Regions from separate parts of the Fictibacillus sp. UD genome, predicted to be linked through region 2. Evidence: a T-box and tRNA genes for the amino acid it is inferred to sense, from the RefSeq annotation. Region 2 holds a T-box; the other holds one or more tRNA genes.
The links. The T-box of region 2 lies ahead of alaS (alanine--tRNA ligase). A T-box ahead of a tRNA ligase gene usually reads a tRNA of that ligase, here a tRNA-Ala.
Positions count from the first base shown of each region.

Region 1 (16,916 bases), 330 kb from region 2:
AATCTTCCGTATAAAATGGCAAAAGGGGCTGCAACCACTTGGGTGACAAAAAGGATTATTAATAAGTTGGTAGAACTGATCCCTAAATCTGAGCCATATGCTGTGGACATCGTAATAATCGTTCCCACTCCATCGATATAAAAGAAATAAGCAAGTAAAAATAAAAACAAAGCACGGTATTTTTGAATCTCTTTTATCGTTTTCCCTAATCGTTTAAAGCTATTAAGAACGGGTTTTGGTTCACGTTCAATACCGTATTTTTGGTAGACATTTTTCAGCATAGGAATCGTAAAAATCCCCCACCATACTGCGGTGATCAAAAATGCAATTTTACTAGCAAATGTTGTTGAGATCGGAAGCACATCATTTTGAGATAATACAATAATAGCGATGCTGATTAAAAAAGGAATTGTACTTCCGATATATCCTAAACCGAACCCTCTTGACGAAACTCTGTTCATTCTTTCCTCAGTGGTTACATCCGTAATAAAGGCATCATAAAAGACGTTTGATCCACTAGAACCTATTGCAGTTAAGGTATAGCAGACTAGTAAAAGCAGCCATTGATCACTTGGAACAAAGGCCAAGGAAGCAGTAGATATAAGACCAAGTACAAAAAAGAAGGTAAAGAACTTTTTCTTAAGTCCTCTATAATCAGCAATGGTTCCGAGTACTGGACTGAGCATCGCTAAGATAAAAGTTGCGATGGCAATCGTATAACCTAGATATGCCGTTGAATCAGATGGACTTACTCCAGCTTTCGTAGCAGCCGCTTTAAAGAATAAAGGAAATACAGCAGTCGAGATAATAATAGAGTAAGCGGAATTTGCCCAATCATAATACATCCAGCTGTTTTCTTCTTTCGTAAACCGTTTCATAGGTTTTTTGTCCTTTCTATTGCAAATTTCACAGATCAAAGCGTTAAGAAATTCTCAATAACCTGTCCATCTGTTTGTCCTAGGTTAAGACCTAATAATCTTGCGAATGTAGGTCCTTCATCAACTAGATGCATAGAACGAATAACTGCATCCTGCTGTATACCTTTACCTGCTAGCATAAGAATAGTCGTATAGTTTTCCTTTTCAGGAGAATAGCCGTGACAGGCGTGTGTATAACGTTTTGCCCTTACATCCCGATCTGTTATTTCATGTAATAAGGTCCCTTCATATTCTTCGTTAAAATAAAAACCTCGTCTTGCTTCTACCATAAAGGAACAATTCTCATCGGCACCCATTGACGCTGCTTCTTTCTGACTAAAAATCTTTTCAATGCCGTTTATTTCATTGCTTATTAAATTCTCTAGCAGTCTCCTTACTACCTCCTTTGTATGAGTGTCTGAAGAATTCTTTACGTAAATATATGCTGAACCGTCACAACTTTTGCAATAGGCTTTCCAATTTTTCAACAGGCCTTTTGTATCGACTTCAAGTAAGTGATGCTCTCTGAACAGAACGTTGAGTTTAATCGCTTTGTATTCATCTAAAGCACTGTGGTCACCCAAGACAGCGATTGTTGTGTCATCGTAAATATCAGCTTCCTTTAAGGCTTGAACGATTTTTCCAAGACGATTGTCATGTCGTTTTAGAGCATCCATTGCTTCCTTTGAAGAAAAGCCATGATAATGTCTCTGTGAATCCAGATCAACGAAATGCACAAGTAAAAGCTGTGGTTTTTTATTTTTTATGGTATGTACAGTGGACGCTAACACGAAATCATCGAGTTCTGGCTGATGCAATCCGTTTCGCAAATGACCAAATCGCCGGTTCATATCTAGCTGATATCGTTTGCTGCCGTTTATAAGCGAAACCGGAATTTGATGATGATATTTTCGGTTCGCAAAAATCTCAGGCATATTATAATCAATATTTGCTCTAGCGGTAACTGGCCATAATAAAGCGGCCGTTTTCATGCCCGCTGTTTTAGCTTCATCATATAAAGTTGTCCCTCTCACATGTTTTCGGTGCCAATACCAATCTGGAGAGACTCTTCCTGGTTGAAGAAACGTATTATTAACGACCCCATGGTTCTTCGGGTAATTACCGGTGACAATCGTTGTATGACAAGGGTAAGTCACAGAAGGATAGATCGTTTCAACATGTTTACAGTGCGAACCCCGCTGCAGGAAATCTTTAAAATGAGGAAGCTGCTCCAGCAAAGGAAAATCAAGAGAAGATAGACAATCAAAAGAAATTACGACTAAATAATCGGTAAGACGAGACATAACATTCCTCCAGAAATTCTAAGATTATCCCTCTATGGTAAATCATAGCATACAGAAATTAAACGAGTGTAAAGTGTTTATTTAAACATAAAATGCAAGCTTGTCCTTTCCAAAGTTTGTAAGTTGTGTTATGAATGTAGTATCTCATAATGAGCGGGTGATTGAGTGATTAAATGGTGGTTAGGCGTCGTTTTGATGTTTTTTATCGTAATAGGTGTAGCAGGATATTTGTACACAATGGATTACGCATCTGAAAAAGCAATGATTGAAATATCAAAAGAATTAACCTCAAATGAAGGAGAAATCAATAAACTTTTGGAGGATCCGGAAATACGGAAGTATATTGAAACAGGTGAGGTTCCTAAAAAGAAACTTCCTTTTAAAACAAAGAATGAAGCAGTATCGTTTATCTCTGATCGATACTCCATTCAAGAACTAGCTAGTATTAGAGAGAAAGTAAGCAAAGGTTTGAACGAAAAAGAAAAGATTGCTGTGTATGAAAAACTGTTAGAAAAAGTTACTGATGAAGAGCTGATGGCATTGAAAGTAGTAGCCCTAAATGAGGTTAAGAAAAAAAGCACCAACAAAAAAAGCCCGTAATTGGGCTTTTTTGTATACGCTAAAATGAGATTGTAATATTCCCGCCGTGTTTTGAAATGTGATAGCTTTCGTGTTCTCCAATTTCCACTACAGTTTCTTCTCCCGTTTCTATTACACCCTGAATCTGATTCTTGATAGAAGGATGCATATCACATAGAATTTCTGCCTTTTCAATAGATACTGATCGAGAACCCGTGCTAAACATCATAATTGCCTGATTGCTGCTATTGTCAAACATCGCAAAACAATCGCTAAATTCAATAGCATATAAAGTAGCATCGTGTTTTTTAGCAATATTCACTAAATGCTTTAAATTCTCATCTGCTCGATTCATTAAGTTCACATACGTGTATCCATCAATTACTTTTGTATCTGGCATACTTGTTTGTGCTTGAGCTTTTTTATGTTGAGTTACACTTTTGTTTTCAACAGGTTGAATGGGAACAGGTTTCGTTTCAGATTTTTTGGCTTGTGAATTTACGGATGACTGATCTTTCTCAATACTTTTTTCTAAGTCTTTTTTTTGGTTTTTACCTTCTGAATTATGTTGAATAGAAATATTTACAGAAGATGATGTTTGAATATCATCACCTTTAATATCTTTAGTTTGATTTGAAGCAACAAAATCCTTTGTTTTGTCAGAAGTTAATACTTCGTTTTTAATGGTTAACTTTTGCTCAGTTGCTGTAGCCTTACTTTCAAAATCGTTATAATTGAATACCACAACGGTCAATAGTGCAGCTGTTGCGAAAATCACCATCCGATTCCTTTTCTTCAATCTTATTTCCCCCTCATATACATCTTGTTACTTATTAGACGAGGTAATGATCAAAAGGGTTTCATAATTGTTACAAAAACATTTCGCGAATATTACAGATGAAAAAATATAGAAAATTCTAAATAATAAAGGGGATTTGTTTTATAAAAAGAAAACATATTAATAAGCTAATATTTCTGAAGGGAGGAAGAAAGGAAAGAATAACTACATAAAAATGTAAGCGCTAACAAAATGCATCTTGAATAACCTCATAATGCTTTCCACATTACGTAAGGAGGAGATTGTTTTGCTTGGAATGGAAGACGGTGTAATAACGTTCGTATGGATCGCTACTGTAATCTCTGCAATTGGCTGTGTTGTTTTTGGTGGAATCATGTGGAATAAAGGAGGCAATGATTCATAATGAATTTTGCAGTCTTAATACCGATTCTTATTGTATATATGGGGATCATGTCATGGCTCGCATATTATGGATACAAAAAGACCGTAACAGAATCAGATTATTTGGTTGGCGGACGAAACATTCATCCAGCAGTCATGGCGCTTTCTTATGGTGCTACCTTTATAAGTACTTCTGCCATCGTTGGATTTGGAGGAGTTTCAGCAGCTCATGGATTTAGTTTGTTATGGCTTGCATTTCTTAATATTGTCCTTGGAATCTTTGTAGCTTTTGCGATTTTTGGAACGAAAATTCGGAAGCTTTCATTAGAATTAAATGCTACCACGTTTCCTACTCTTTTAGGAAAACGTTATGATTCTAAATTTATTACCGTTTTTTCAGGAAGCATGATATTTATTTTAATGCCGGCTTATACAAGCATTGTTTTAATCGGAGGAGGGCGCTTTCTCCAAGAATCAATGTCTATGAATTTCAATCTGGCACTTATTCTTTTAGCTGCTATTATTGCGATTTATGTAGTTACTGGAGGAATCAAGGCCGTCATGTATACAGATGCTTTCGGTGCAGTTGTTATGTTGATCGGAATGGCTATCTTCTTATTTGTAACGTACCAAGCAGTTGGCGGAATCATAGAAGGCCACAGCGGATTAAGTGCAATGAAGGACCTCGTGCCGCAAGCTCTTGTTGACCAAGGACATCAAGGCTGGACAAGCATGCCTGAATTTGGTTCTCCGCTTTGGTGGACGATTGTTAGTACGATCATTATGGGAGTAGGCGTAGGTGTTCTTGCGCAACCTCAGCTTGCCATGAGATGTATGACCGTAAAAGATGACAGAGCTTTGTATCGCTCGGTTTTAGTGGGTGGAATCTTTATCTTCTTTATGACAGGTGCTGCATTTGTAATCGGACCACTAAGCAACCTGTACTTTTATGAAAATACAGGTGGAATTGCATTAACTGCGGCTAAAGGAAATGTTGATCTGATCATACCGATTTTCATTAATCAGCTCATGCCTGACTGGTTTATTTATCTTTTTACTTTAACGTTATTATCAGCCACTATATCAACAATCAGTTCATTAATTCACGTTCAAGCAACAGCTTTCGGCCAAGATATATTAAAGACTCTTGGTGTTCAATCTCTTTTCGGATCTAAGCTTAACCCTTCAAGAATCGGAGTAGTTGTTGGTGTGATCGCGGCTGTCATCTTAGCCTATTTACTACCGGCAGGAATTATTGCTCAAGCGACTGCTTTTTGGTTTGGTATTTGTGCTGCAGGATTCTTGCCAGCACTTATTGGAGCACTATATTGGAAAAGAGCAACGAAAGCAGCTGCAACTGCTAGCATGATTACAGGTTTTACAGTGAGTATCATCGGATTCTTGTTCTTACATCTAAAAGAAGCTGCAGCGATTGGCTTATCTCAAGCTTTGATCGGTAAGGTAACTGTACTTCCTTTTCCTTGGACCCACATCGATCCTTTGTTCTACGCCCTGCCTTTATCCGCTGCTGTCTTTGTCATTGTCAGCTTGCTCGATAAAAGTACAAGTGTGAAAAAACAAACAGAAAAAGGAACAATTGTGCCAGCTGTTTCGGAGTAATCTAATAGATCCATTGCAAAATGTAAGGGGTCGTCTTACATATGTAGTATGAACCTTCTTTTTTTGTTGCAAACTAAGAACAGAAGAAGGAGGTTTTTTTATGGAACAAGCAAAAGTCATCATCATGAAATTCATTGTGTGCCTAATCGCTTTCTGGATAGGTTTAGATTTATTTTTCGACGCAACCATAAGTGATATTGTATCATTCGCTGTAACAACAACAGTTATTACTTATATCATTGCGGATCGGATTCTATTGCCCCGTATCGGAAAAACAAACACCTTAATGGCTGAGTTTATATTGGCATATACAGTGGTTTGGATATTTGGATCGATTTTATTAGATGGATATCTGCAAATTGCATGGGGAAGTGTGATATCAGCTGGTATCATTACCGCTACAGAAGTATTTGTTCATCAATACTTACTTAAACATATAAAAGGAACGGAGAAAAATCAAAGACAGCATAGAAGATTTAGACCAGGCTTCCGATATGCAACGGAATTTGCAGAGGAACAAGATCCAAGAGGGAAAAAGAATAAAGATGAATAAAAACAAAACCCTTGATTCCTCAAGGGTTTTTATGGTTATGTATGGTGGAGACTAGCGGGATCGAACCGCTGACCTTTTGGCTGCCAGCCAAACGCTCTCCCAGCTGAGCTAAGCCCCCAAATTGTTACTGACATAGAAAATTATATAGCTTAACCAAAGATGGAGCAAGCATTTTATGGATAAATCTGCATAATAAACTTCCTATACTCAAACAATGAAATAAGATCGTTTTCTTCATATATAAATAAATGTGTGTAAGCTTTGTCCAAGAGTGGATGAAGCTTTTTTATATAAGTCTTTTATACCTGAAAATATACACTTTAGAACTGGTATAGACAACTAGTCCTAGAAGGCTGAAGGACTTAAGTTCTGTTTTGTCCCCTTACGACAGGAACCGCACTTTTTCTACCGAAAAGTGACAAAGAAAGAAAGCGCTACCAAAAATAAAAGGAGGTATGAATATTGAAGATTATAAAGTTTCGTCATCTTTTATTAGTTGCTTTGTTAATCATCCCAATGTTTGCAGGATTGGGTAAAGCTAATTCTGTTTTAGCCAAACAGAACGGTGAAACAGAATTAATCATTGCTCAAAACATGCCGCAACTTATTGAAGTGATCTCGGAAGATTCCATCGATTTAACCTCATTATGGGCAAGTGAAGATGGAACGTATGTTGAAGTAACAAAAAACCTGAAATGGAGTTCATTAAACAAGACTGTAGCTTCCGTTAATAATGACGGTGTAGTAAGTCTAAGTGGAAAGAATGGCAGAACATTTATTGTCGTAACAGATGGCAAATCTTTCGACAGAATTGGAATTCATGTGAAAGATGGAGAAGCAAATTTAATAAAGCAAGAAGGTGCAAAATACGACCTTATTTCAAAAGCTATTGCATCGATGTCTGTGAAGGAAAAGATCGGACAAATGTTAATGCCTGATTTTCGTACGTGGAACGGAAAAAACGTAACAGAAATGAATGATGAAATCAGAGAACTCGTGAAAAAATATCATCTTGGTGGAGTCATCCTTTTCCGTGAGAATGTAGTGACTACCGAACAAACAACTAGACTAGTTGATGCGTATAAAATGGCTAACGAAGACTACGGATTATTGATATCAATCGACCAAGAAGGCGGAATTGTGACACGTTTGCAGAGTGGTACCGATTTCCCAGGAAATATGGCGCTTGGTGCTACAAGATCAACAGAACTGGCGGAATCTGTCGGACATGCTATTGGCTCTGAGCTTCACTCACTTGGAATAAACATGAACCTAGCTCCTGTATTAGATGTAAACAATAATCCTGACAATCCGGTTATCGGCGTTCGATCATTTGGTGGAGATCCTCAGCTTGTTGCTGACTTGGGAACTTCTTATACGAAGGGATTGCAAAGTGCAGGAATGGCTGCGACTGCTAAACATTTTCCAGGGCATGGTGATACAGCGGTAGATTCACATTTAGGACTACCTTCTGTTCCTCATGATAAAGAAAGGTTGTTGGAAGTAGAACTCTATCCTTTTCAGCAGGCAATGGATCAAGGGATTGATGCTATCATGACGGCTCATGTTACTTTCCCGAAAATTGACCCAACCACTGTTATCTCTAAAAAGGATGGCACTGAAATCGCTCTTCCTGCCACTTTGTCACATGAGGTATTAACAAATTTAATGAGAAAAGAAATGGGATTTGAAGGTGTAATTTCTACTGATGCATTAAATATGAAAGCAATCGCTGACCATTTCGGCGCAGTTGATGCGGTAATTCGTGCTGTTAATGCGGGTACAGACATCATCTTAATGCCTGTTGGATTAGAAGAAGTAGCTAACGGTTTATACAAAGCTGTTGAAAAAGGTGAGATTACAGAAGAAAGAATAAATGAATCTGTTGAACGCTTGTTAACGCTAAAAGCAAAACGCGGTATTTATAAACAAGTCAGTGAAACACCAATAGATGAGAAAATCACACATGCTGAAGAAGTAGTAGGAAATAAAGTCCATAAAGATTTAGAGAATGAAGTGGCTAGAAAATCAATTACGCTAGTTAAAAACGATGGTATACTGCCGGTTAACAAATCTGAAAAGAAATCCATTGTAGTAGTGGGGAACACATACAGCGAAAATCTTCACCAAGCTTTGTCTACTCATCATTCATCAGTTGAATTGATTAAAACGGGTCAGCCTTTAACACAAGAACAAATGCAAAAAGTACGGAATGCTGATTTAGTCGTGCTCGGAACATATACGTTTAACGTTTCTGGACGCTTGCCATCTTCTTCTCAAATGCAGATGGTGAATCAAGTGATCAGTGCAGTTCCAGAAAAAACAATCGCAGTAGGTATTAGAAATCCTTACGATATTATGGCATTTCCTGAAATATCAGCTTATATCACTCAATACAGCTTTAGAGATGCTAGCTTTAGAGCTGCAGCAGAAACGATCTTCGGCATGAACAACCCGTCAGGGAAATTGCCGATTACCATTTTTAAAGATGCAAATAGTGTTCTCTATCCATTTGGTCATGGATTAAGCTACTAAAAAGGGGAGAAGAAGATGAAAAAATGGGGAATCTTTTTAACGTTGTTGCTGATGTTTTCTTTCGTACTTCCGGGTGCTCAAGCTACGAATAATAATAACAGTTTCGAGCATAGACAGAACTTTAAAACGGGTTTTGAGAGACTGTTAGATCAGGAGATGAGTGTTCTAAAAGGTAAAAATGTAGGTTTGATAACGAATCCTACAGGAATTGACCGCAGCTTAAACAGCATTGTTGATGTTCTATACAACCATCCTGACATTGAGTTGAAAGCATTGTATGGCCCTGAACATGGAGTGAGAGGGAGTGCACAAGCTGGTCAATATGTTGAGTTTTACACGGATTCCAAAACTGGTCTTCCTGTATATAGCTTATACGGAGCGACAAAGAAACCTACTCCTGAGATGCTTGAAGGAATTGATGTTCTCGTGTTTGATATTCAAGATGTTGGAACTCGATTCTACACATACATTTACACGATGGCTTATGCGATGGAAGCAGCGAAAGAGAACAACATTCCTTTTGTTGTCTTAGACCGTCCGAATCCTCTTGGCGGTGAACAAGTTGAAGGTCCTGTGTTAGATCAGGCTTATTCCTCGTTTGTAGGATTATATCCGATTCCACTAAGACACGGAATGACTGTAGGAGAATTGGCCAACTTGTTTAACGAAGAATTTGGCATTGGAGCTGATTTAAAGGTAGTAGAAATGAAAGGCTGGAAACGATCTTGGGCATATGAAGATAGCGGATTAGAATGGGTACTCCCTTCTCCAAACATGCCTACAAAAGATACAGCACTTGTTTATCCAGGAAGTGCGCTTATTGAAGGAACGAATGTTTCAGAGGGAAGAGGAACGACGAAACCATTTGAGTTAATTGGCGCTCCATTTATTAATGGTGATGAATTAGCGAAGAAACTGAACGATGAGGCATTACCTGGAGTGAAGTTTCGTTCAGCATCCTTTATACCTGCATCTTCAAAACACGCTGGGAAGCTATCTCATGGTGTAGAAATTCATGTAACGGATGGTCAGTTATTCCAACCGGTCCTAACTGGAATCACTTTAGTTAAAGCGATTCATGATCTATACCCGAATGATTTTCAATTCCGCGCAGAAGACAGCAAAGGAATTTCTTTCTTTGACCTTTTAGTTGGAAATGGATGGGTAAGAGACTATATTGAATCAGGGCGCAGTGTTGATGAAATCGTCTCCCGTTACAATGATGAACTTGAGGAATTTAAGGAATTAAGAGCACAATATTTAATGTACTAATCTTAGAGAGCTAAGGCTGTATTCTTTAGCCTTAGCTTATTTTATTTGAATTTTCTGACTGGTATAGACAACTAGTTATAACAATGATACGCTTGGCATAAAGTAATAAGGGAGAGTGGACATGAAACACGTCATTACATTAGGATGCAACTGCAAAGATTAAAAGCACTTCAGGATTCCAACAGGATGGAAGATGTTTGTTTAAACAGTGGAAGGTGCATGGAATCTTTTTAGGTAAGGAGAGTTGAACCATTTTTATGATTGATAAAAAATCACCAATGCCTCTTTATTTTCAGATTGAAGAAGCTATTAAACAAAAGATTGATAAGGGAGAATGGATAACTGGAACGATGATTTCTTCCGAACGAGAGTTTGCTGAAAACTATGAAGTTAGCCGAATGACTGTCCGTCAAGCGATAAACAATCTTGTGAATGATGGATACTTAACACGCCGAAAAGGAAAAGGGACATTTGTATCTGCTAAAAAAATCGAGCAGAAGCTCCTGGGACTTACTAGTTTTACAGAAGATATGAGGTCGCGGGGATATCGGCCAGCATCAAAACTTGTATCCTTTCACACCATTAAGGCCAATCAAAGACTTGCAATGGCTTTAGAAATTTCGGAACACCAAGAAGTCTATGAGATCAAACGGGTTCGCCTTGCAAATGATATTCCAATGGCATTCGAAACCACATTTGTTCCTGTTCATCTTCTATATCTGCAAGAAAATCATATAAAAGAAGGCTCACTGTATTCACAGGTAGAAAGTGCTGGCTTCGAAATTGATTATGCGACACAAAGCTTAGAAGCATCGATTGCACGTGATGCTGAAAGTGAAATACTTGAGATAACGAAAGGTGCACCTGTACTTCTCATTGAAAGACAAACCTTTTTAACGAATGGAATGCCTTTGGAGTTAGTACATTCAGTTTATAGAGGTGACCGATACAAATTTATGATCGATATGAAACGCTAATGAAGCGTTTTATATAAAAATGAAAGCGTTTACTAAGAGGGGGAAGGATAATGGGGAAAGAGCAGCAAATGGCTCATAGCATCATTGAAAAACTTGGAGGTTCATCAAACATCCAGTCATTGATGCATTGTATGACGAGAATACGTGTGAATTTACATGACCCGTCAAAAGCAGATTTAAAAGGGTTAAAAGATGTGGATGGTGTCTTGGGTGTTGTAGAAGATGATACCTTACAGATTATTGTCGGACCTGGAATTGTAAACCGTGTGACACTAGCGATGAGCGAAGAAACGGGTATGAACATCGAATCTGTTGATGAAACAAACCCGATGGATCTTGAGCAGATGGCACGCATGAATAAAGATGCAATTAACAAGAAAAACGCAACTCCTTTTAAACAATTTTTACGTAAGATTGCTAGTATCTTCATTCCGTTAATTCCTGCGATTGTTGCTTCAGGTTTGATTGCTGGAATCACAAACGTTGCGATTAGAATGGAAGCGGACCCTGAGTCTGCAATAATTAAAATGCTAGGGTTAATCGGCTGGGGTGTCTTCAGTTACTTAGCAGTATTTGTTGGTATTAATACAGCCAAAGAGTTTGGTGGAACCCCTGCACTAGGTGGTGCAGCCGGTATTTTAATCATTAACCCAGGTCTAGCAAACATTACACTTTTTGGTGATCCACTCGTTGTAGGACGTGGCGGTTTAATTGGGGTCATGCTTGCTGCTGTTCTCATTGCATTCCTGGAAAAAAGAATTCGAAAATTTGTTCATCCTTCTATTGATATTATCGTAACACCTACACTTGCACTCCTGATAACAGGTTTTGCAACGTTATTCGTTCTTCAGCCGGTTGGTGGTTTCTTATCTGACCTCATCACAAAAGGATTATTAAACTTAATTGATATTGGCGGTATTTTCTCTGGACTTATTTTAGCAGGTACATTCTTACCACTAGTTGTAACAGGACTTCATCAAGGCCTTACACCAGTACACATGGAACTAATCAATACGATCGGTGACGATCCACTGTTGCCAATTTTAGCAATGGGTGGAGCAGGTCAAGTTGGTGCTGCATTTGCCATCTATTTCAAAACAAAAAATCAAAGGCTTCGCAAAGTTATTAAAGGCGGACTTCCTGTAGGTATGCTGGGAATTGGTGAGCCGTTAATCTTTGGGGTTACATTGCCGCTCGGTCGTCCGTTCTTAACGGCGTGTCTAGGAGCTGCAGTAGGTGGGGCATTCCAGGCATTCTATGAAGTTGCGACAATTGCAATTGGTGTTTCTGGTATCCCACTCGTATTCTTAGTTAATCCGAATGAAATGGTTCTATATTTAGTAGGTTTAGTCATCGCTTATATCTTTGGTTTCTTGTTCACATGGACATTTGGGTTTAAAGAGAGCATGGCAAAAGACATTTAAACAGGAGTGAACGCTCTTTGTGTTATGGCATTTCAATTTATCTAAGCGAATCAGATACTTTCAATAAACAATGGATCGAAAAGGCCGCTAAAAACGGTTTTCAGTACATCTTTACTTCTCTTCATATTCCAGAAGAAAGTGATGTAGATTTTATTAAACAAGTAAAGTGGTTAGGCAATATAGCGCAAAGTTTTCATATGGATGTGATGGCAGATGTTTCTCCAGCTTCCCTTGAACGGTTGGGATTAGCGTTTTCTGAACTGCCTTCTTTAAAAGACTGGGGAATCACAGGAATCAGGATGGATTATGGATTTACAGCCAAGCAGATTGCTTGGCTGTCCCATTCTCTTAAAATTGGATTGAACGCGAGTACCATTGATGAAGAACAGCTTAAGGAATTAGTAGACGCGGGACTTCAAGTGAATCAAACAGAAGCTTGGCATAACTTTTATCCGAAACCATACACAGGCATTTCAAGTCACTCAGTAAAAACACGCAATGAATTGTTCCACCGTTACGGAATAAAAACAATGGGTTTTATTAAAGGGGATGATTCATTACGCGGACCGTTGCATGAAGGACTTCCTACGATTGAGAATCATAGATTTTTAACACCTGTACATGCAGCACTTGAACTCGGCGAACTGAGTACAGACAAGATTTGTGTGGGAGATTTAAATCTGACTGACCAGACTTTGAAGACTTTCGGCTACTTAATGGATGGTGCAGTTCCTCTCTATGTAGATTTTAACAATGAATACGAGCACCTCTATAACACGGTTCATACGAATAGAATGGATGCCGCACAATACGTGATCCGTTCAGTTGAATCTAGAACTGAGCCTTCTCAACTGATTCAAGAGATTCATAATTTAACCTCTTTCACAAAGGGCACAATCACGATAGATAACAAATTATATGGCAGGTATGCCGGTGAACTGCAAATATGTTTGGAGAATTTGCCCGCCAATCCAAAGATGAATGTAGTTGGAATGGTACGGAAAGAGAGCATGCCATTATTAGAGTACGTGGGAAGCGGGCAGAAGTTTGTCCTTTTAAATCAACCATACTAAAGGAGATCATGATGGACTTAACCAAATTGGCTACAGAGAAAAGGAATCCAGACACAGTAAACATTGATGAACTTTCAACACTAGAAGTGATCCGAAAAATACACGAAGCCGATCTTGGAGTCGTCAGTTGTATTACTCCTGTCTTAACTGAAATTAGTAAAGTAGCAGAAAAAGTAGTTAAAGCTTTCGAAAATGGAGGTCGGCTTATCTATATCGGGGCAGGAACAAGCGGGAGATTAGGTGTGTTAGATGCTTCAGAGTGCCCGCCAACCTATGGAACAGATCCCAATTTAGTAGTCGGTGTGATTGCAGGTGGTGATTATGCTCTTCAACATGCTATTGAAGGAGCAGAAGATGATCCAGAATTGGGTAAATCCGATCTTCAAAAACTGAAACTTACGAATAAAGATGTTGTTGTAGCGATTGCTGCATCTGGCCGAACGCCTTATTGCTTGGGTGCAATGGGTTATTCAAAATCACAAGGTGCATTCACGGCTGCTCTTGTTTGTGCTGCAAATTCACCTATGGAGAAGCTTGCAGATATTAGTATTCCTATTATAACAGGGCCAGAAGTTGTTACAGGATCTACACGTATGAAGGCTGGAACGGCTCAAAAGCTTGTTTTAAATATGATTAGTACAGCTAGTATGATTAGGTGGGGAAAAGTTTACAGCAATTTGATGGTGGACGTTCAACCTACAAATGAAAAATTGAGACAGCGAGCAAAAAATATAATCGTGGAAGCTACGGGTGCGTCAGAAAAAGAAGCAGAAGAAGCATTGCTCAATCAGGGAGGCAACACCAAGGCTGCGATTTTTCAGTTAATAACAGGAGTCGCTCCAAATGACGCAAAACCGTATCTAGATCAACATGATGGCAAATTAAAAGAAGCAATACGCATGTTCACTAAAAAATGAGAGGGGTAGATTATTATGTTAGGATTCTTGCAGCGCATCGGCCGTGCGCTTATGCTTCCGATTGCTGTTCTTCCAGCAGCGGGACTCATTCTGCGTTTCGGTCAAGATGATTTACTGGGTATTCCTTTTTTGGCTGCAGCAGGTAATGCGATTTTCGGTCACTTAGCATTGATTTTTGCCATTGGGGTAGCTGTTGGTCTAGCTAAAGACGGTAGTGGGGCAGCGGGTCTTGCAGGTGCTATCGGTTATTTTGTTTTAACAGAAGGGGCTAAAGCATTTGCAGTTGAGAATTTAGCGTATAAAGGCAACTTTGATATGTCGGTGCTCGGAGGGATTCTAGCCGGGGTTGTAGCAGGGCTCTTATACAATAGATTTTATAATACGAAACTTCCAGAATGGTTATCGTTCTTTGGCGGCAAACGATTTGTACCAATCGTGACTGCAGGTACGATGGTGTTGTTAGCCCTTGTTTTTGGATTCATCTGGCCTTACATTCAAATGGGCTTAGAGAACGTTGGTACTTGGATTACGAGTGCAGGTGCCATTGGTGCTGGTATATTCGGTTTCTTTAACCGCTTATTGATCCCATTAGGTTTGCATCACGTACTTAACAGCTTTTTATGGTTTGTATTTGGAGAGTTTACAGGAGAAAACGGAAAGGCAGTAACTGGAGATTTGGCAAGATTCTTTGCGGATGATCCGAAAGCTGGTTTCTATATGGCTGGGTTCTTCCCTGTTATGATGTTTGGGTTGCCTGCCGCTTGTTTTGCTATGATTCATGCAGCGAAAAAACATCGTAAAAAAGCAGTTGCGGGGATGCTTGGAAGTATGGCGCTTACGTCATTCGTTACAGGTATCACAGAACCGATTGAATTTGCTTTCATGTTTTTATCACCACTGCTTTATGTGATTCACGCTGTACTAACTGCAGCTTCTATGTCAGTTGCTGTATTGTTTGATATCCATCATGGATTTACGTTTTCAGCAGGAGCGATTGATTATTTCTTAAATATTGGAAAAGCACAGAACGGTTGGTTGCTCTTACCGATTGGAGCAGTGTATTTTGTAGTTTACTACAGCATCTTTCGTTATTTAATCGTAAAACTAGATTTGAAAACACCAGGTAGAGAAGATGAAGAAACTATTGTATCTGAGGCAGCTGCAACCTCTACAAGTAATGAAAAGTACGAAGCAGCGGCTGCAGCCTATTTAAATGCACTCGGTGGCAAAGAAAATATAGTCCTGCTTGAAAACTGTATTACTAGACTGAGAGTCCAGATTAAAGATCTTTCGAGAGTAGATGAAGATGCTCTTAGAAAAGCTGGATCCAAAGGTCTTATTAAGCTTAATAACCAAAATATACAGGTAGTAGTAGGCTCTGAGGTTGAACCGATTGCAGACAGCATGAGAGAGAAGCTATAAAAAAAGAGAACCCCATTTTCTTTGCAGGAAATGGGGTTCTTATTTTTACGCGTTCCAATAACCATTTATGGGTGCGTTTGCTGAGAATCCGTATGAACACGGATAAGAATAAACACAGCAGTCTCCGCTAAACGAAATGGCTCCGACAATAATGAGCAGCACGAATAGTACCACATAAAGCGTAAAGCTATCAGAACAGTACTTTCTCGATGACATGGTTTCACTCCTCTTCTTGCACTATGAGAAGCCGATTTCTCTCCTCACTCCATTTTATGCAAAATGGATAAGCATAGAAACGGTGATAAACGCCTCATTTCGAGGAGTTGTCATCTAAGGTTTTATTTGTAAGCTTCATCTAAAATGATATATAAGTAATCTACAAATTCCCCTTTTGAAAACATGGTTACTTCATATACATTTCCAAGATCGTTGTAAACAAATGCCGTATCAGTGTCTGTTGTTTCTTCCACATCTGTTGGAAGTCCGGCAAGTTCTAGAGCTCTTAATTTTTCATCATCCGTAAACAGAATTTCCTCATCAATTACGGAATAGACTAAACGGGCAGCTTTTCCTTCAACAAATGTAACCGCGTATTTCTCGTTTTGATAATAACGTACAACTGCAGGTACGAATTGAGTAGTGCCAGAATAACGATACTGAATTTCTTCTGATCGAGAGGGTTCTCCCCATTTATCGCTTATTTGCTGTTCAGAAAGGTTCGTGAGTTCACTTGCTACAAATTCGTAATTGTCAGTTAAATAATCTTTTTCATTTGTATCTGCATTTTCTTCATCAGCAACTTCAGTGCTCTCATCTTCTGTTGCTGCTGTTTCTGTCGCTTTTGTATCTTCTTCGTCTTGACCAGTAGTTGATGAATCGGTGGCTTTTTCGTTATTATTTTCAGTTTGGGTTTCTGAAGCACCTTGTTCATTTTGTTTAGTATCTTTTGAGCAAGCAGTAATAGTAAACAAGCCAATTATAAGAATTAATAGTAATACTTTTTTCATTGATAATCCCTCATTATGTAATTCATATAGTTAAATAGACACTAACAATGTTAACAAAAGAATGCAGAAATTGAAAATGAAAAGTATGGCAGATTAAGAAACTTATAGCTCTTTACGATTAGACTGACATCTATGC
Region 1 is NZ_JARUHH010000001.1:3,636-20,551, forward strand. It holds gene P8610_RS00020 (MFS transporter) at 1-878, opposite strand, end outside; gene P8610_RS00025 (alkaline phosphatase family protein) at 914-2,221, opposite strand; gene P8610_RS00030 (hypothetical protein) at 2,387-2,821, shown strand; gene P8610_RS00035 (hypothetical protein) at 2,841-3,599, opposite strand; gene P8610_RS00040 (sodium:solute symporter family protein) at 4,002-5,600, shown strand; gene P8610_RS00045 (YndM family protein) at 5,701-6,153, shown strand; tRNA gene P8610_RS00050 (tRNA-Ala) at 6,196-6,271, opposite strand; gene nagZ (beta-N-acetylhexosaminidase) at 6,670-8,688, shown strand; gene P8610_RS00060 (exo-beta-N-acetylmuramidase NamZ family protein) at 8,704-9,960, shown strand; gene P8610_RS00065 (GntR family transcriptional regulator) at 10,218-10,937, shown strand; gene P8610_RS00070 (PTS transporter subunit EIIC) at 10,988-12,361, shown strand; gene P8610_RS00075 (DUF871 domain-containing protein) at 12,379-13,434, shown strand; gene murQ (N-acetylmuramic acid 6-phosphate etherase) at 13,446-14,351, shown strand; gene nagE (N-acetylglucosamine-specific PTS transporter subunit IIBC) at 14,367-15,773, shown strand; gene P8610_RS00090 (YjcZ family sporulation protein) at 15,819-15,989, opposite strand; gene P8610_RS00095 (hypothetical protein) at 16,112-16,780, opposite strand.
Region 1: it encodes a tRNA-Ala, which carries the amino acid that the T-box ahead of alaS (alanine--tRNA ligase) is inferred to sense. The anticodon was not compared.

Region 2 (16,916 bases):
TGAATGTATTATCCACCATGAATAAAAGGTTTTTAGATTTTGCCCATGATGCTACAGCTTCAATATCAGTAACTTTTAGCAGTGGGTTTGTCGGTGTTTCAACATAAACGGCTTTTGTGTTTGGCTTCAGAGCCGCTTCAATCTGATCGATATCAGTTGTATCCACAAAAGTTGAGTCAATCCCAAGGCGATTTAATACTTTACTCATCACACGATACGTTCCACCATAAACATCATCCGTTAAAATAACGTGGTCGCCAGAATCAAATAGCATCATGACAGCAGTGATTGCAGCCATGCCAGAGCCAAACGCAAATCCGCGCTTGCCGCCTTCTAAGTCTTTAATCAGCTCTTCAAGTGCATGCCTTGTAGGATTTCCAGTTCTAGAGTATTCAAAACCGCTATGAACTCCTACATCTTCTTGTTTATACGTGCTTACTTGGTAGATCGGAAAAGACACAGCTCCTGTGGTTTTATCAGAAGGAATGCCTCCGTGGATTAGTTTTGTTTTACGTTTCATATCAGATGCCTCCTTCATAAATTTTCTTGCTTAAATATCGTTCAGAACTGTCCGCAAATATGGTGACGATGTTTTGTCCTGACTGTGCCGATTGTGCTTCGATCAATGCAGCGTGAAGTGCTGCTCCTGAGGAACTCCCAACGAGCAACCCTTCCTTTTTAGCCAGCTCAGCTACCCGCTGAAAAGCATCAACATCATTAACGGTATGAATGCTGTTGAAATAGGCAGTATCCATGTATTCTGGCAAAAACTCCATCCCAATTCCTTCAGTCTTATGCGGACCAGATTGCCCTCCGTTAAGAATTGATCCTTCTGGTTCAACAATTACGGTTTTTATTGTTTTGTTCTTTTCTTTCAAATAGCGAGCCGTTCCCATGAATGTTCCGCCCGTACCCGCACCAGCCACAAAAACATCTACATTTCCATCAAGGTCATTCCAAATCTCAGGGCCTAAAGTTTTAAAGTACGTGTTCGGATTATCAGGGTTTGAGAATTGAGACGGAGAAAAAGAGTTCGGATTCTCATTTAAGAGCTCCTTTGTCTTCTTAATTGCACCTTTAATACCATCTGCTGTTGGTGTATGAATGATTCTAGCACCTAACGCTTTCATAAGCTCTTGTTTCTCAATACTAAATTTTTCTGGAATAACAAAAATGACGTTAATTCCTTTATTGATTGCTGCAAGAGCAAGTCCAATCCCTGTATTCCCTGCTGTAGGCTCTATAATGGTTCCGCCTTTAACCAGCTGCCCCTTTGTCAAAGCAGAATCTAAAAGTTCCACCCCAAGACGGTCTTTCACACTTCCACCAGGGTTCATAAATTCTAACTTCGCAAAAAGACGTACACCTTCCGGAAGGGGAAATTGAGTAATTTCCAACAGAGGCGTATTGCCGATCAATTCGTGCACGTTTTTATAAAATTTCATTTCAATCGTCCTCTATTCTGAAAAAACAATATGCCACTCGTCTTTTTTAGCAAGCATTTTACGTGCGATATCTTTCGCACCTTCAAGACTATGATTAGCTGCCCAGCCACATTGCACTTCGTTACATGCCGGTACTTCTGTAGCTTCTAAAACGTCATTTAAGGTCTTTTCAAGCACCTCTAAAATCTCATCATAGTTATCGTGGTTGATAACAGAAAGATAGAAGCCAGTCTGACAACCCATAGGGCTGATATCAACGACTGTTGAATGATGGTTGCGAATATTTTCTGCCATCAAGTGCTCGATGGAATGAAGTCCTTCCATCGGCATATGGTCCTTGTTAGGCTGGCAAAATCGGATATCATATTTGTGGATCACATCTCCGTTTGCTCCTGTTGTTGTACCCGCTAAACGGATATATGGTGCAACAACTTTTGTATGGTCAAGGTTAAAGCTTTCTACATTCATTTTTTTTGTCATAATGATTTCAGCTCCTCTACGATTTGTTGTACTAGTTCTGCTGAGTTCTTAGATGCCGTTTTTAAGAATTGATCATAAGAAACGCGCGCATCCTTCCCTGCAATGTCTGATAAAGAACGGATGATAACAAAAGGAACAGAAAACTGATAGCACGTTTGGGCAATCGCTGCCGCTTCCATTTCAGCAGCATATAAAGCTGGAAACTTTGTTCTAATGTCCTCTACCCGTGCATGGTCACTCATAAACGAATCACCCGAAGCAATCAATCCTTTTGCAACTTGGATGTTTTGTACACGCTCTCCAGCTCTTACAGCCGCCTCAACAAGCTTTTGGTCAGGCAGGTAATTAGGCGGCATCTGAGGCACTTGGCCATGCTCATAACCGAAAATTGTAGCATCCACATCATGATGACGAACATCTGTTGAGATAACTACATCTCCAACATTTAAATCTGAGTGGAATCCGCCTGCAGATCCTGTGTTTAAGATAACGTCTGGATTGTACAACTGGATTAATAGCGTTGTTCCAATTGCTGCGTTTACTTTTCCAATTCCAGATTTTAAAAGAACAACTTCTTGATCGTTCAACATACCTTTATAAAATTCACAACCTGCAAGTTTTTTCTCTTCAAGCTCTGTAAGCTGCTCACGTAATAGAACCACTTCTTCTTCCATTGCACCGATAATTCCGATTCTTTTCATGTTATTCTCCAATGTCTATTTTTTTACCGCTTCCATCAGCCAGACATATTCATTCAGCTTTTCAAACGAAACTTCAAAGTCATAATTTTTAAAAATATCTTCTAGGACACCAAGGGTTGTATAATATTCTGTCTGCAAATCTTTTAATAAGTTAAGGTAGCCTTGTGATTTAACTTTTTCATGACGTTCTTTTTTATCGTCTTCGTGAAGATAAGCGGTATCTGCAAAGACAATTTTACCATCTTTTTTAAGCAGCTGGCTATAATGTCCGATTGCCTTATCTTTTTCATCATCCGTAAGATGGTGAAAGGCATACGTACTAACGACTGTATCAATTTCCTGATCAAATTTTGGAAAAGATAAAAAATCACCATCGTAGAGCTTTAAATCTGGATTTCGCTTAACCGCTTTTTCCCGCATTCCTTTTGATGGCTCAATACCGATAACTGTTTTTCCGCTCTTAAGAAGCTTCTCGCTTAAATTACCAGTACCTACCCCAAACTCTAATACAACATTTCCAGAACGTTGCACAACAGTTTCTAATATTTCATCGTATTTATGAAAAACTTCCTTATATTCCTGATCCTCTCCTGAAACAGTTTCATCATAAGAAGATGACCACTCATCAAAAAGATCAATAAATTCTCGTCCCATTTTTTCCACTCCACGTTTTAAATTATATAATTCCTATCAATATACTATGAATTAAAATCTTACAGGTTCCAAATTAGCATAATTTCTATAATTTTTCAAATGTAATATCTTTGAGGATTGGTGTAGATTACAATTATTTGAATAAATTGTAAGAGAATTTTAAAGAGGAGTGCTGATTTCCCGAAAAGACGCAGGAGCAAAGTTGCTTTTTAAAGCCGGTCAGGTGAGATTCCAAATGTGGCATATCAGCAGGAGGCTTACCGCACACCCTTGGAAGGCAAGCATCTCTGGAATGAAGATCAACCACTTACAAGAGCAACAATGCTTTTACCAAAACGCCCTATCCTAAAAATGGCTGCTTTCAAATTTTGTCTTCTATGGATCGTTGATTGGAGTGCAAGGTGCGAGACTCCTCGAAAATTAAACTTCAAATTTTCTTCGTGCGATGTGTCGCTGCCGGAGCCTTCCTTGTCCTGCGGGACAGGCGGGCAGGTGAGACACTTATACGTGAAACGTACGAATGTGGCTCACCGTCTGCCCCGAGGAAAGCGAGCATCTGGAGCGGAAATCAACCACTCAATGACGCCAAAGTCTTCGCAAAAAAAAAAAAAAACAACCTGCCATTTAAACAGGTTGTTTGTCATTTATTGGACTGGTGTTACACTCGTTGGCTGCCATCCTTTTTCAGGAATCCATTGCAGCATAACATCATACTTAGTTCCATCAGCTTTGGATTGAACGGTTCCTTTTGAAAGATCAGGACCACCACCGTTGCCTAGCCAGAAAATAGTCATCTGATCTTGAGGAATATTTGTTGCATAAGAAAGGGCTTGAACCATCTCGTTCCAGTCTTGCGATCCATCGTCATAAGATTTTTGATGCGGCTCCGTTTGTGAAGTTCCAATTGGTTCCCATGGACCTTCTGGACCACCGCCAGCAGGTTGTTCTGAACCTGAATCTGTTTCTTGGTTTTCTGCTTCTTCCTCAGTATCTTCTTTATTCGCAGAATCTTCTTGCTTGCTGTCAGAATCATCCTTTTCCATTTCTATTGAATTATTATTATTGGATTCTTTTTTGTCAGCTGTTTGTTCCGTTTCGTTTGTTGTAGCTGTTTCGTTTTCATCGCCTGAGAAAAGATTAAATGCAACAACAACAATCAGCAAAACAACTAACCCGATTGCTATGTTTAAAAAACGATTTTGTTTTCGTTTTTCTAGTCTTGTTTCATAACGTTGGTTTCGTTTCATAATATCCTCCTCAGTAAAATTACTTTTTTTATTTTACCATGAGGATGATGTCTGCGAACACTATTAACTATCTATCTTTGTATTATTTATGTTCACTTTTGTTTGCATCGTTCATAATTTCATTTGCTATGTCCGCAAAAACAGGAATCGTTCTATTGGTTTTATCATGTTTCAGGTCAACTACTACTAAAGCGAATCGTGGTTGTTCAGCCGGAAAATATCCCGCGAACCATTTGTTATTCAAGCTGTTTCCTTCCCCCTTTTCTGCAGTCCCGGACTTGCCTGCAACCTGAAAGGGAAGTGCCTGCAAAGCATGACCTGTACCACTTTCATTTTTTACGACATTTAACAGAAGAGATTGAAGTCTCATCATTGTATACGAAGAAAGCTTTTGATCTCCTGCCGTATGATCCTCAAATTCAATTAACTCTGTTCCGTTGGCGAAATTAACACTTTTCGCCGCCTTCACTTCATACCTTTCCCCGCCCCGTGCAATCGTCGCCATCATATTCGCCACTGCAAGGGGAGTGATTTTTACATCAAGCTGACCGATCGCTGTTTGCGAAACGGCTAATGAAGATTGATAGTGGGAATGCTTCTTTTTCGAGCTATATATTTGTCCAAGCTCTTCTTGGTAAAAGTGTGTAAAGGAATTAAGATGATACACTTCTCCTTGCCAACCATTATAGTGAAGTAGTCCCATCTTTTCTGCGTACTTCTCTATAAAATCAGGATTCGTCCTAATCATTTCATTCGCAAGCTCACCGAATGTTTTATTGCAGCTTTGTGCAAAGCTATCTTCAACATTAAGATTACCTAATTGTCTTTCGTCTTTTTCACCATATATATTAAGGCTGCAATCGTATTTTTTCTCATTTTGAACCCTATTCTCTTCAATGGCGGCAGCTGCCGTTACAATCTTAAAGACAGAACCTGGAATTTGCTGAGACGTCATATTATTTCCATGGTTAAAAATTGTCTTGCTCGTAAACAATGGTCTGCTTGCCATAGATAAGAGCTCGTTTGATTCAATATCTAATAGAACAGCACCACCATCTTTAATACCATGGACATCCAGTGCATTCTCTACTGTTTCCTGCATCTTTTTATCAATTGTCGTCTTGACGTACAAAGGATAGAGAGGATTTGTCTGGGAACGATATTTGACGTCAAGACCTAATAGAGGATGACCTTGTCTATCGACGTGATAGATATATTGTGTCTCCCCTTCAGATATTAAAAATGGATCGAACGTATACTGCATCCCGTTCTTGCCCGTTTTTGTGGATGTAGTCACCGTTCCCTTTTCTAATTTATCACCGTATTTTCTCTTTATTAAATCAGGATCTTGACCTACAGCACCGATGATATGATTTGCAAATGGAATTGGCTTTCTTCTTGTAACGAGCTGGGCGTATAGACCTGGAATCTCAAGCTTATTAATGTCATTCATTTGGTCAAGACTCAGTTCTTTTTGAAGCGAGAGCGCTGAAGGCTTCTTAAGTTGTCCAATCATTTTTGCAACATCTTCGGCAGGGATCTGCAGTATATTACCGATTGTTGCCACTGGCCAATTACTTGTAAAAAGATTAGGAAAAACAACTACTTGTGGTTTAACATCTGTTGACAACAGTTCTCCGTTTCGATCCAGAAAATAACCCCTGCCGTCATTTATGGTAAATCGGTGTGTACGCTGATCAACACTTTCTTGTATAAGGTTAACTTTATTCTTTGAAAATGATTTTGTTGAAATCAATTGTATATCCATTAAGCGATAAATTAAAAAAAGATAAGTGAAAGAAAACAAATAGCCAGTCCTATTGTTCTTTTTTTAGATAACAAATACATTTCACCACCTTACCCACATTTTCACCTACTCTTGTTATTCCTAATCAAGGGTCAAAAAAAGAAGACTTGCAAAAAATCGCAAGTCTTCTTTAACTTTACACTTTATTTAACTTCTAAAATAACAACGCTGATTTCTCCACCTGGTGTTTGAACAGAAACTTTATCTCCTGGCTTTTTACCTAACAAACTTTTTGCCATTGGAGAGTCGTTTGAAATTTTCCCTTCAAACGGATCAGCTTCTGCACTACCTACGATAACATATGTTTCTTCGTCTCCATCTGGAAGCTCTTGAAACTTAACTGTTTTCCCGATGGAAACGTTATCAGATTGGTCTTTATTGTCTTCAATAATCACCGAATCACGAATCATCTTTTCTAATTGAACGATACGAGCTTCAACAAAAGCCTGCTCGTCCTTTGCTGCATCATACTCAGAGTTCTCAGAAAGATCCCCGAAGCTTCTCGCTACTTTAATGCGCTCAACAACTTCTTTTCTTCGTTCTGTTTTTAAAAATTCTAATTCGTTTTCTAGCTTTTGCTTACCCTCTAAGGTCATATAGTGTTTTTTCTCGTCTGCCATAATATTCACTCCTTCAATAATCAGTACCCTTGTTACGTTATATGATAATTCGGGCAGGGTATGTATAAAAAATAGGACAATAGTTGATTGCCAAGCAGCTTAGAGCTGTGATTTGTCCGTGTATACCGAAAAAATGAGGATGATGTTCCTCATTTTTTCAATAATGCTTTGTCTTCCAATATGGTCTTTATCTTTGTCACCATTAAGTCGATCGCAACAAGGTTTTGACCGCCTTCTGGAATAATGATATCTGCATATCTTTTCGTGGGTTCAATAAATTGATTATGCATCGGCCGCACTACGGAAGTATATTGATCAATTACGGATTCTAATGTTCTGCCACGATCACGAGTGTCCCGAACCATTCTTCTAATAATTCGAACATCTGCATCTGTGTCAACAAATAGCTTGATATCCATCAGATCACGTAAACGCTCGTCTTCTAGAATTAGAATACCTTCCAATATAATGACATCTTTAGCATCAACTGGGATAATTTTATCACTTCTTGTATGTGCTGTATAGTCATACACTGGTTTTTCAATGGATTCGTACTCTAATAACGAGGAAATATGTTTGATCAACAGATCATTATCAAAAGCAAGAGGATGATCATAATTGGTATTCAATCTCTCTTCCATAGATTTCTCAGATTGATCTCTATAATAAGCATCTTGTTCAATAATGAGTATGGATTGATCAGCAAACTGCCTGTAAATTTCTTTTGCTACTGTTGTTTTACCTGATCCAGATCCACCTGCAACCCCAATTACAATCGGTTTTTGTGCCATTGTTATTACTCCTCCAAACTCCTGTACCCTTAAGAATTTCGAATGCTGACCATCATACCATCACCAACCGGCAAGATTGAAGATTGATAATCAGGATGCTGCATCATGTATTCATTAAAACTTCTAATTTTTTTTACTAGAGAACGAAGTCTTCTACTCTCTAGACCGCTTTCATCCGCTACATACCCTCTAAAGAGAACATTATCTGTAACGATGATGCCGTCTGCTGACAGCATAGTGGAATAGTGATCAAAGAAGTTTTGATATTGTCCTTTAGCTGCATCTATAAAAATAAAGTCATATGGGGCATAGTCTTCTACTTGGCTTTGCAATTCATTCGCATCACCAAATAATAAGGTAATCCTGCTTTCAAGATGAAGAGCTTTAACGTTATCTTTTGCTATATTGTACCGTTCTTCATCTCTTTCAATACTAATAATTTCAGCTGTTTCACAAGCAAGGGCCATTCGAATGGCTGAATACCCAATGGCTGTGCCCACTTCTAGTATACGTTTTGGTTTTCTTAGCCTTACATATGAAAGAAGTGCTTCTATTCCTACTAGATCCATAATCGGCACATTATGCTCTTTGGCGTATTGCTCCATTTCTAGAACTTGATCAGAGCGCGTTGGAATTATTTTTTCAATGTATTGGTTTACTTCATTTGAGACCAAAGTAACACGCCTCCTTCACACTAACCGGTATATTGTAACATAATCTTTATTTGAAGGCGAGAGTCCTATCATTTTTTCATATTTTCCATGTCCGTTAGCACTTTACAGGTGATTTCACAAAAGGCAATAAAATAATGTCACAACACATTCTTTTTGAAAGTTGCTTTAAATTTTTTTCTTCTTTGAATAGTTGGTTGTAGTGTAAGGTGTGAGACTCCACCAACTACTTTCAAAAACAACAATGGGGACACGAAAAAGGACTTTTTAAAGAAGGCTCTTTTCTAAAAGATAGTTGCTCTTCTATGACCGTTGATTGGAGTGCAAGGTGTGAGACTCCTGCGGGACAGGCGGGCAGGTGAGACACTTAAAAGTGAAACGTTACGAATGTGGCTCACCGCCTGCCCCGCGGAAAGCGAGCACCTGGAACGGAAATCAACCACTTCCAAAAGCAACAAAGTATACGAAAACAGCCTAAAAAAAGAAAGAGAATACGCGTAAACGTACTCTCTTAAAAATTATTGTTTGTCTTTTTCCTGCCAAACTTTCCATTCATCTCTGTATTTTTTATATACCGCATTATGTTCACTTAAGGTTTTCGTGTAGATCACTTCACCATTAGGCCTTGCGTAGAAAAAGAGTTCTTCCATCTTAACTGGATTTAATGCAGCTTCGATCGCCTTTTCACCTGGAGAGGTGATCGGACCGATTGGAATCCCTTTATACCTGTAAGTATTATAAGGAGAATCAAACTCAAGATGTTCGTATAAAACTTGTACATCGAAATCTTTCCTTGCATATTTAACGGTTGGATCAGAATCTAATTTCATATCTTTACTGATACGATTATAAAATACCCCTGCGATTTTTTTTCGATCCTCATCACGTTGAGACTCTTCTTCGATAAGAGAGGAAAGCGTGATCACTTCAAAAAGTGAATATCCGCTATTTTTAATTTCAGCTTCATGTTTTTTTAAGATTATAGATGATTGTTCAACCATCTTGTCGATAATATCAGTTATTTCGGGTTTTTTAACTTCAAAATCATAAGTTGCAGGGAATAAGAACCCTTCAAGTGGATAATAAAGTCCTTCTTTCGTTATTTCATCCGGCAATAAAGGATATTTTTGCTTCAGCTCGTTCAGATAGGTTTTATCAGTCATCTTCTTTAAGATATCAGCTTGATCGTACCCTGTAGCCTTGCTGATTAATCCTGCAATCTGTGGGACGTTATATCCTTCCGGGATGGTAAGCGTAAGTTCAGGTTTTTTGAACAGCTTTCCTTCTTTAAGTGCAGAAATCACTTCTGAAAGACTCATCGAAGGTGACAGTTCATAGATGCCTGCTTGGAAGTTCCCTTCTCCTTTAACTCGAGTGTAGAGTCTGAAAAAGTCACCGCTGTTAATGATACCTTTATCTTCTAGTTCTTTCCCAATGTCTGCAGAAGTTGAGCCAATTGGAATTTCAATCGTCATGTTCTTTTTGTTATCAGCGTCTAGAGGGCCAGTATTTTTAGTAAAATAAAAATACGCTCCTGCCGCCGTTGCCATGATGATTGCCAAAAAGAGAGCGAGAATGGATAGTACGATGGTTTTTGTCCGTTTTTTACTTTTATTTTCATTTATGTAATTCCCAGATGACTGGAGATGTAACATTGTGTTTCCCCCTTCCACCTGTTTAATTATACGTTTGCTAGCAGAAATTGTCGAGATTGGCCGTAAATTGGAATAAAAAAAGGAAGATGGTATCATAACCATCTTCCTATCTCTTAACCAATATTATTCAGTTTCGAACTCGTCATCTTGGAATGTATTTAACATTTCTTCGATCATATCCCATTCTTCGTCTGTCTCCAGAGGGAACAATGCTAGATCATCCTCTTCTTCTCCCTTTTCTTCATAACGGAAAGGAAAAACTTCTACTTCATCTGTATCGTCATCTTCCGAATCAGCTACAGGAATTGTTACCATGTATGATTTACCTGTTTGGTCAACATCAAATTTGAATAATACTTCAAATAGATTTTCGTCACCGTTTTCGTCAGGAATAATAATGCGTTCGCGTTCTTCTTTAGCCATGATTGGCTCACCTCTACTTTTCTTATTGTTGGCTGTCCAAATAACCTTGCAGAATGATCGAAGCAGCAAGCTTATCGATCACTAGCTTTCGTTTCTTCCTGCTTACGTCAGCTGAAATCAAAGTTCTTTCAGCAGCCATAGTTGTTAGTCTTTCATCCCATAGGATAACCGAAATACCTGTAAGGTTTTCAATATCTTTGGCAAAGTTTTGACAAGCCTCGCCGCTGGGACCGATCGAACCGTTCATATTTTTAGGAAGGCCGACCACAATTTTGCTGATATCATGAAGCTTAATCAGTTCTTGAATTCGTTCATAGTCTTGTTCAGGTTGATTAGGACGGCGCCGGATCGTTTCGACTCCTTGTGCTGTCCATCCCAGTGCATCTGAAACAGCAACACCTATCGTCTTCGTTCCGACATCCAGTCCAAGAGTTTTTGTCATTAACGGCTTCCTTCTTTTTGAGTTGAGAGATACGATTTAACAAGCTCTTCAATAAGCTCGTCTCGCTCAAGTTTTCTGATCATACTTCTCGCATCATTATGACGAGGAATATAAGCTGGATCGCCTGAGAGCAAATAACCTACGATTTGATTAATCGGGTTGTATCCTTTATCCTGCAGGGCGTCATAAACAGAAAACAGGACAGTTTCAACATTCGTTTTATAAGCATCATCTTCGTTGAAGTTAAACTTCATCGTTTTGTCCATGGAACTCACTAGCGAACACCTCTTTCTGAAGATCTCCCTTATGGGACAAATTAGTTTCTATCTCTATTGTACATGAAAGAGGAAAGCTTAGGAAACCGTTTTAATCATTTCAACTGCAGAATCTATTCCTTCTTGCAGCTTTTCTGGATCTTTTCCGCCTGCTTGAGCCATATCAGGACGGCCTCCGCCGCCTCCGCCGCAGCGAACTGCAACTTCTTTTACAAGATTACCCGCATGGTACCCTTTTGATACTAAATCTTTTGTCACTCCAGCTACAATATTCACTTTTCCAGCATTTTCTGCCCCTAAAATGACAACTCCGCTTTGGATTTTATTCTTTAAGTCATCCACAATTGTGCGAAGTCCGTTCATATCCATACCGTTAACTTTCTTCGCGATTACAGAAACGCCATTAATTGTCTGAACTTCATCAACAAGACTGCCTGCTTCCATGTTTCCAATTTTCGCAGCAAGAGATTCTTTTTCTTTTTGCAGTTCACGAATCTGTTCGTTTAGTGCATCAATACGCTGAGGAACATCTTTTAAGTTTGTTTTTAATTTTGAAGCTGTGTCTTTCAAGAGTTGAACTTGACCGTTCATCAGGCGGTATGCATTTTCTCCTGTAACAGCTTCAATACGGCGAGTTCCCGCTCCAATTCCTGATTCTGAAACGATCTTAAACAATCCGATCTCTGCCGTATTGTTCACGTGGCACCCACCGCAAAGTTCTAAGCTATAGTCTCCCACTTTTACAACACGAACAGTCTCACCATATTTTTCGCCAAATAAAGCCATTGCTCCCATAGCCTTTGCTTCATTGATGTTTTTAACCATCTTATCTACAGGAATGTTAGCCCAAACCTTTTCATTAACAATCTCCTCGATCTTTTCAAGCTCTTCTGGAGAAATACTTCCGAAATGTGTAAAGTCAAATCGCAGACGTCCTTCTTGAACAAGTGATCCTGCTTGGTTAACATGCGTTCCTAATACATCTTTTAATGCTTGATGAAGCAGATGTGTAGCGGTATGATTCTTAACAATTTTTGCACGAGTTTCTGGATCAACCTGAACCGTAACTTCTATGTTATTTTCAAGAACACCTTTGTTAACGACTACCGTGTGAAGGTTTTGTCCGTTTGGAGCCTTTTGAACATCTTTTACTTTAAGTTCCACTTCTTTACCTGTAATGGTACCTTGGTCAGCTATCTGACCACCGCTTTCTGCATAGAAAGGTGTAACATCCAATATAACTTGAGCTTCTTCTCCTGCTGCTACCATTGCAACACGCTCACCGTTTTGAAGGACTTCAAGAATTTTAGCTTCTCCTGATAAGTGATCATACCCAGAGAATTCACTTTTTACTGTGATGTCAGAAAGTACTCCGCCTTGTACTTGCATGCTGTCCACTTCTTGCCTTGCAGCACGTGCACGTTCACGCTGTGCTTTCATCTCATTTTCAAAACCTTCTAAATCGACATCCATTCCATTTTCAGCAGCATACTCTTGAGTAAGCTCGAACGGAAAACCAAACGTATCATATAGTTTAAATGCGTCTTTTCCAGAGATAACAGATTTTCCTTCAGCCTTCTCTTTAGCCATTACGTCTTCTAAGATAGCAAGACCTTCATTGATCGTTTCATGGAATCTTTCTTCTTCTGTCTTCACGACTTTTTGGATAAAAGGAACTTTCTCTTTTACTTCCGGATAAAAATCAACCATGATATCAGCAACTGTCGGCACTAATTCGTACATGAACGGTTTATTAATATTGATCTTTTTTGCAAAACGGATAGCTCTTCTGATCAATCGTCGAAGGATATATCCTCTTCCTTCATTCGAAGGAAGTGCGCTGTCACCAATCGCAAAACTAACTGTACGTACGTGGTCGGCGATAACTTTAAACGCCGTATCTGTTTCTGTATTTAAACCGTAAGACGTATCTGAAAGTCTCTCTGTTTCCTTGATGATCGGCATGAAAAGGTCGGTCTCAAAGTTTGTTTTTGTATCTTGAATAACAGAAACCATTCTTTCAAGGCCCATTCCTGTATCAATGTTTTTCTTAGGAAGCGGCGTGTACGTTCCATCTGGATTGTGGTTGAACTGGGAAAACACAAGGTTCCACACTTCAAGATATCGATCGTTCTCACCGCCTGGATATAGTTCAGGATCAGATGTATCGTTACCATAAGATTCACCGCGGTCATAGAAGATCTCAGTGTTTGGTCCACTAGGGCCCTCACCGATATCCCAGAAGTTCCCCTCTAAACGAATGATGCGCTCTTCTGGCAATCCCACTTGCTTCGTCCAAATGTCAAACGCTTCATCATCTTCAGGGTGAATTGTTACGGAAAGCTTTTCAGGATCAAAGCCGATCCAATCTTCACTCGTTAAAAACTCCCATGCCCAAAGGATTGCTTCTACTTTGAAATAATCACCGATAGAGAAATTTCCAAGCATCTCAAAGAACGTATGATGTCTTGCTGTTATACCTACATTCTCGATATCGTTCGTACGAATTGATTTTTGCGCGTTTGTAATACGCGGATTCTCAGGAATTACCCGGCCATCAAAGTATTTTTTAAGTGTCGCAACACCACTGTTAATCCAAAGTAATGTTGGATCTTCATGGGGAACAAGTGATGCACTCGGCTCCACACGGTGGCCCTTTTCCTGGAAAAAATCAAGAAACATTTGTCTGACTTGAGCTGAAGTCAAATTTTTCATGGTATTCATTCTCCTTTGCATTTTTGGATAGGCTGTTTTTGCAAGCTTTGTTGCTTTTGAAAGTGATTGATTTCCGTTCAAGGCTGCTCGCTTTCCGCGGGGCAGGCGGTGAGCCACATTCGTACGTTTCACTCTTAAGTGTCTCACCTGCCCGCCTGTCCCGCAGGAGTCTCGCACCTTACACTCCAATCAACAATCATAGAAGACAAAATTAAAAGCTACAACTTTTTGATAAAAAGAGCGCATTGACTTCATCACCTTGTTGTTGGAGTTTGGTACAAAACCAACCAAAACAAAAAAACTCCCATCCCTGTAAAAAAACAGGGACGAGAGTTTTGAATTCACGCGGTACCACCCTGGTTATATGCATTTGAAAGCATATCACCTTGATTAAGCCTTAACGCGGCATAACGGCAGATTTTTCTTCTGCACTCCAGAGTAGCTTTCCGTTTTCCTTCTTCCTAAAACATCTTTCAGCCGGTGGATGTTTCTCTCTTTTGGAAGGTCTAAAACGTACTTATCTCTTTCAGCGATTTTTTTATCTTCTAGCGTTAGTATACGTTTATTTATTCTGACTTGTCAATCGGATGTCTGAGCCGATGTTCCCTAATATGAATGACAACCACTTTAATCACACTAAAAATAGGAACGGCAAGAATCATTCCGGGCACTCCTGCAAGCTCTCCTCCAAGCAATAGAGAAAAGATAATAAAAACGGGATGGATATGAAGATTTCGTCCTACGATAAAAGGGCCTAAAATATTGCCTTCGATGAACTGTAAAACAAGCATGATTCCAACAGTTATCCAGACCATCTTCCAAGATATCGTTAAGGCAATCAGGATGACTGGAATGGCACCTAAGATCGGACCAAAGTACGGAATGATGTCTGTTATCGCAATAACAAGACCTAATAGGATGGGATATGGCATACCCACAAACCACAGAGCTACCATCGCTGCTGCCCCTAAAATGGCTCCAACAAATAACTGCCCTCTTATATACCCTCCAAGGGATTGATCGATATCTTTTATCAAGTGCTTGCCTTCATTTCGGTATTTTCTTGGCGTAATAAACCAAAGTGCTTTTTTTAGTTTCTCAAAATCATTTAGAAAATAAAACACTAAAAATGGAACAACGATAATCACAAAGAAGTAATCTACAATTTTCCGCAAAGAAAAGATTGCATTGGTCAAAATATTTTGAGCGTTAGTCTCCATTTTCCCAATGTAATTTTCGATTTTTAAATGAACAGAATGTGGAAGTGCCGAAGTTCCTTTATCAACTTTATATAAAAGGTCTTTGTAATCTTCTGCAAGGGCAGGCACATTTTCTAACAGCTGTTTCATCTGCACAATAAAGTAAGGAAACCCTTTAACAGCTGCGTACCCTAATCCTCCAAAGAACAAGAGATAGATGCTTAAGATCGCAACAAATCGAGGCAGCCCTTTTTCATGCACGTATTCAACGACAGGATGCAGCAGATATGTAATAAGAGCAGCTAGAAAAAAGGGCAGGAATATTCCTTTTATAGCTTTCCATAATGGTTCGTACAGAGGGTAAAGTTTCATTAAAAGAAACAAACATAAAAACAATAATAAAGAAAGGGTCAGTCTGTAAACCCACTTCATTCTACTGTCTCTTGTCATACACTCACCCTTTTCTTTAAAAAACCCCGTCCTTGTTTGAGACGGGGCTTACGTACTTTAATAAATAGCTTTTGCGACTCTTTTGCGGATTCTTTTTACCCGTCTTGATGTCCAAAGATCACCGATATCGGAAAAATTGACGTTCATTTTAGACATTCTAGACATCCTCTTGTTTCTCATCGCATATGTTGCCGCTCCAATACCAAGTGCGAAAAGAGAACTCATCGTCCTGCTCATGCTGTATCACCTCGACATTAGAGTTTTACAATTATGATGTGCTTTCTCTATAAGTCAGATCTTGATCTTCAAATAAATCATCTAGTGAAGTTAGAGAGCCGTCTTCTTCCACTTGATGAAGGGACAGTCTTCCTTTAACAATGGAAAGCTCAATAAAACAGTTCCAGCAATAATACTGGTTTACACCGATTTTCCCAATATCTTTTCTACTGCAGTTCGGACATTCCACTTGCTCTCGCTCCTTTAAAATTTTACTTTTACAAGGGTGTCCTGAATACAGAGAAAATATACGCAATTATTGGTTTTGAAGAATCATGAATCATAGAAATAAAAAAGAAATGTCCGACGAGATGACAAATTACATCTCCCGAACATTTCTAGTTTGTTTCGTTTAGAAGGGTCTCATTCATTAAATCTTTTTCCAACTGCGTTTCTTGAAGACGAAGTTTCAATCCTGAGAATCTTTCCAATTCATCTGAGCGCTGAACTGCCCAAGTAAAAGCTTCTTGTTCCCCACATAGAATTAAGTACTCTTTACTTCTTGTTATTGCTGTATAAAGCAAGTTGCGCTTTAACATCCTATAATAGCTCTTTAAAACCGGAAGAACCACGATCGGATATTCACTTCCCTGTGACTTATGGATCGAACAGCAAAAAGCATGTGTGAAATGATTAAATTCACTTCTTTTATACGTTACTTCGATTTCGTCAAAGCTGATTACAATCTGGTCTTCTTTTTCCGTATTCTCTCTGGCATAAATAACAGCTACGATCTCACCAATGTCACCATTGAAAACCTGATCCTCTGGCTGATTGACAAGCTGAAGAACTTTATCTCCTTTTCGGTAAAAAACATCAGCTACTTGCAGTTGACGCTGTTTTGGTTTCTCAGGATTAAAAAGGCGCTGAAGCTCAACATTCAATCGGTCGATACCCACTGACCCTTTATACATAGGAGCTAATACTTGAATATCTCTTGAAGTGTATCCTTTTTTTATCGCATTTTCACAAACTTGAAGAATCGCTTGAAAAACTTGTTCACCAGAACATGGAAAAAACCGTCTGTCGCTTTGAGGGATCAGGAGATCATCAGGTACTTTTCCA
Region 2 is NZ_JARUHH010000001.1:331,070-347,985, reverse strand. It holds gene P8610_RS01730 (bifunctional cystathionine gamma-lyase/homocysteine desulfhydrase) at 1-520, opposite strand, end outside; gene P8610_RS01725 (PLP-dependent cysteine synthase family protein) at 522-1,445, opposite strand; gene P8610_RS01720 (S-ribosylhomocysteine lyase) at 1,458-1,925, opposite strand; gene mtnN (5'-methylthioadenosine/S-adenosylhomocysteine nucleosidase) at 1,922-2,626, opposite strand; gene P8610_RS01710 (class I SAM-dependent methyltransferase) at 2,642-3,280, opposite strand; gene P8610_RS01705 (YrrS family protein) at 3,925-4,527, opposite strand; gene P8610_RS01700 (peptidoglycan D,D-transpeptidase FtsI family protein) at 4,610-6,283, opposite strand; gene greA (transcription elongation factor GreA) at 6,478-6,954, opposite strand; gene udk (uridine kinase) at 7,104-7,745, opposite strand; gene P8610_RS01685 (O-methyltransferase) at 7,775-8,419, opposite strand; gene mltG (endolytic transglycosylase MltG) at 8,935-10,071, opposite strand; gene P8610_RS01675 (DUF1292 domain-containing protein) at 10,195-10,494, opposite strand; gene ruvX (Holliday junction resolvase RuvX) at 10,517-10,936, opposite strand; gene P8610_RS01665 (IreB family regulatory phosphoprotein) at 10,936-11,211, opposite strand; gene alaS (alanine--tRNA ligase) at 11,290-13,926, opposite strand; T-box leader at 14,246-14,465, opposite strand; gene P8610_RS01655 (AI-2E family transporter) at 14,493-15,557, opposite strand; gene P8610_RS01650 (DUF3918 domain-containing protein) at 15,633-15,812, opposite strand; gene P8610_RS01645 (hypothetical protein) at 15,844-16,041, opposite strand; gene recD2 (SF1B family DNA helicase RecD2) at 16,190-16,916, opposite strand, start outside.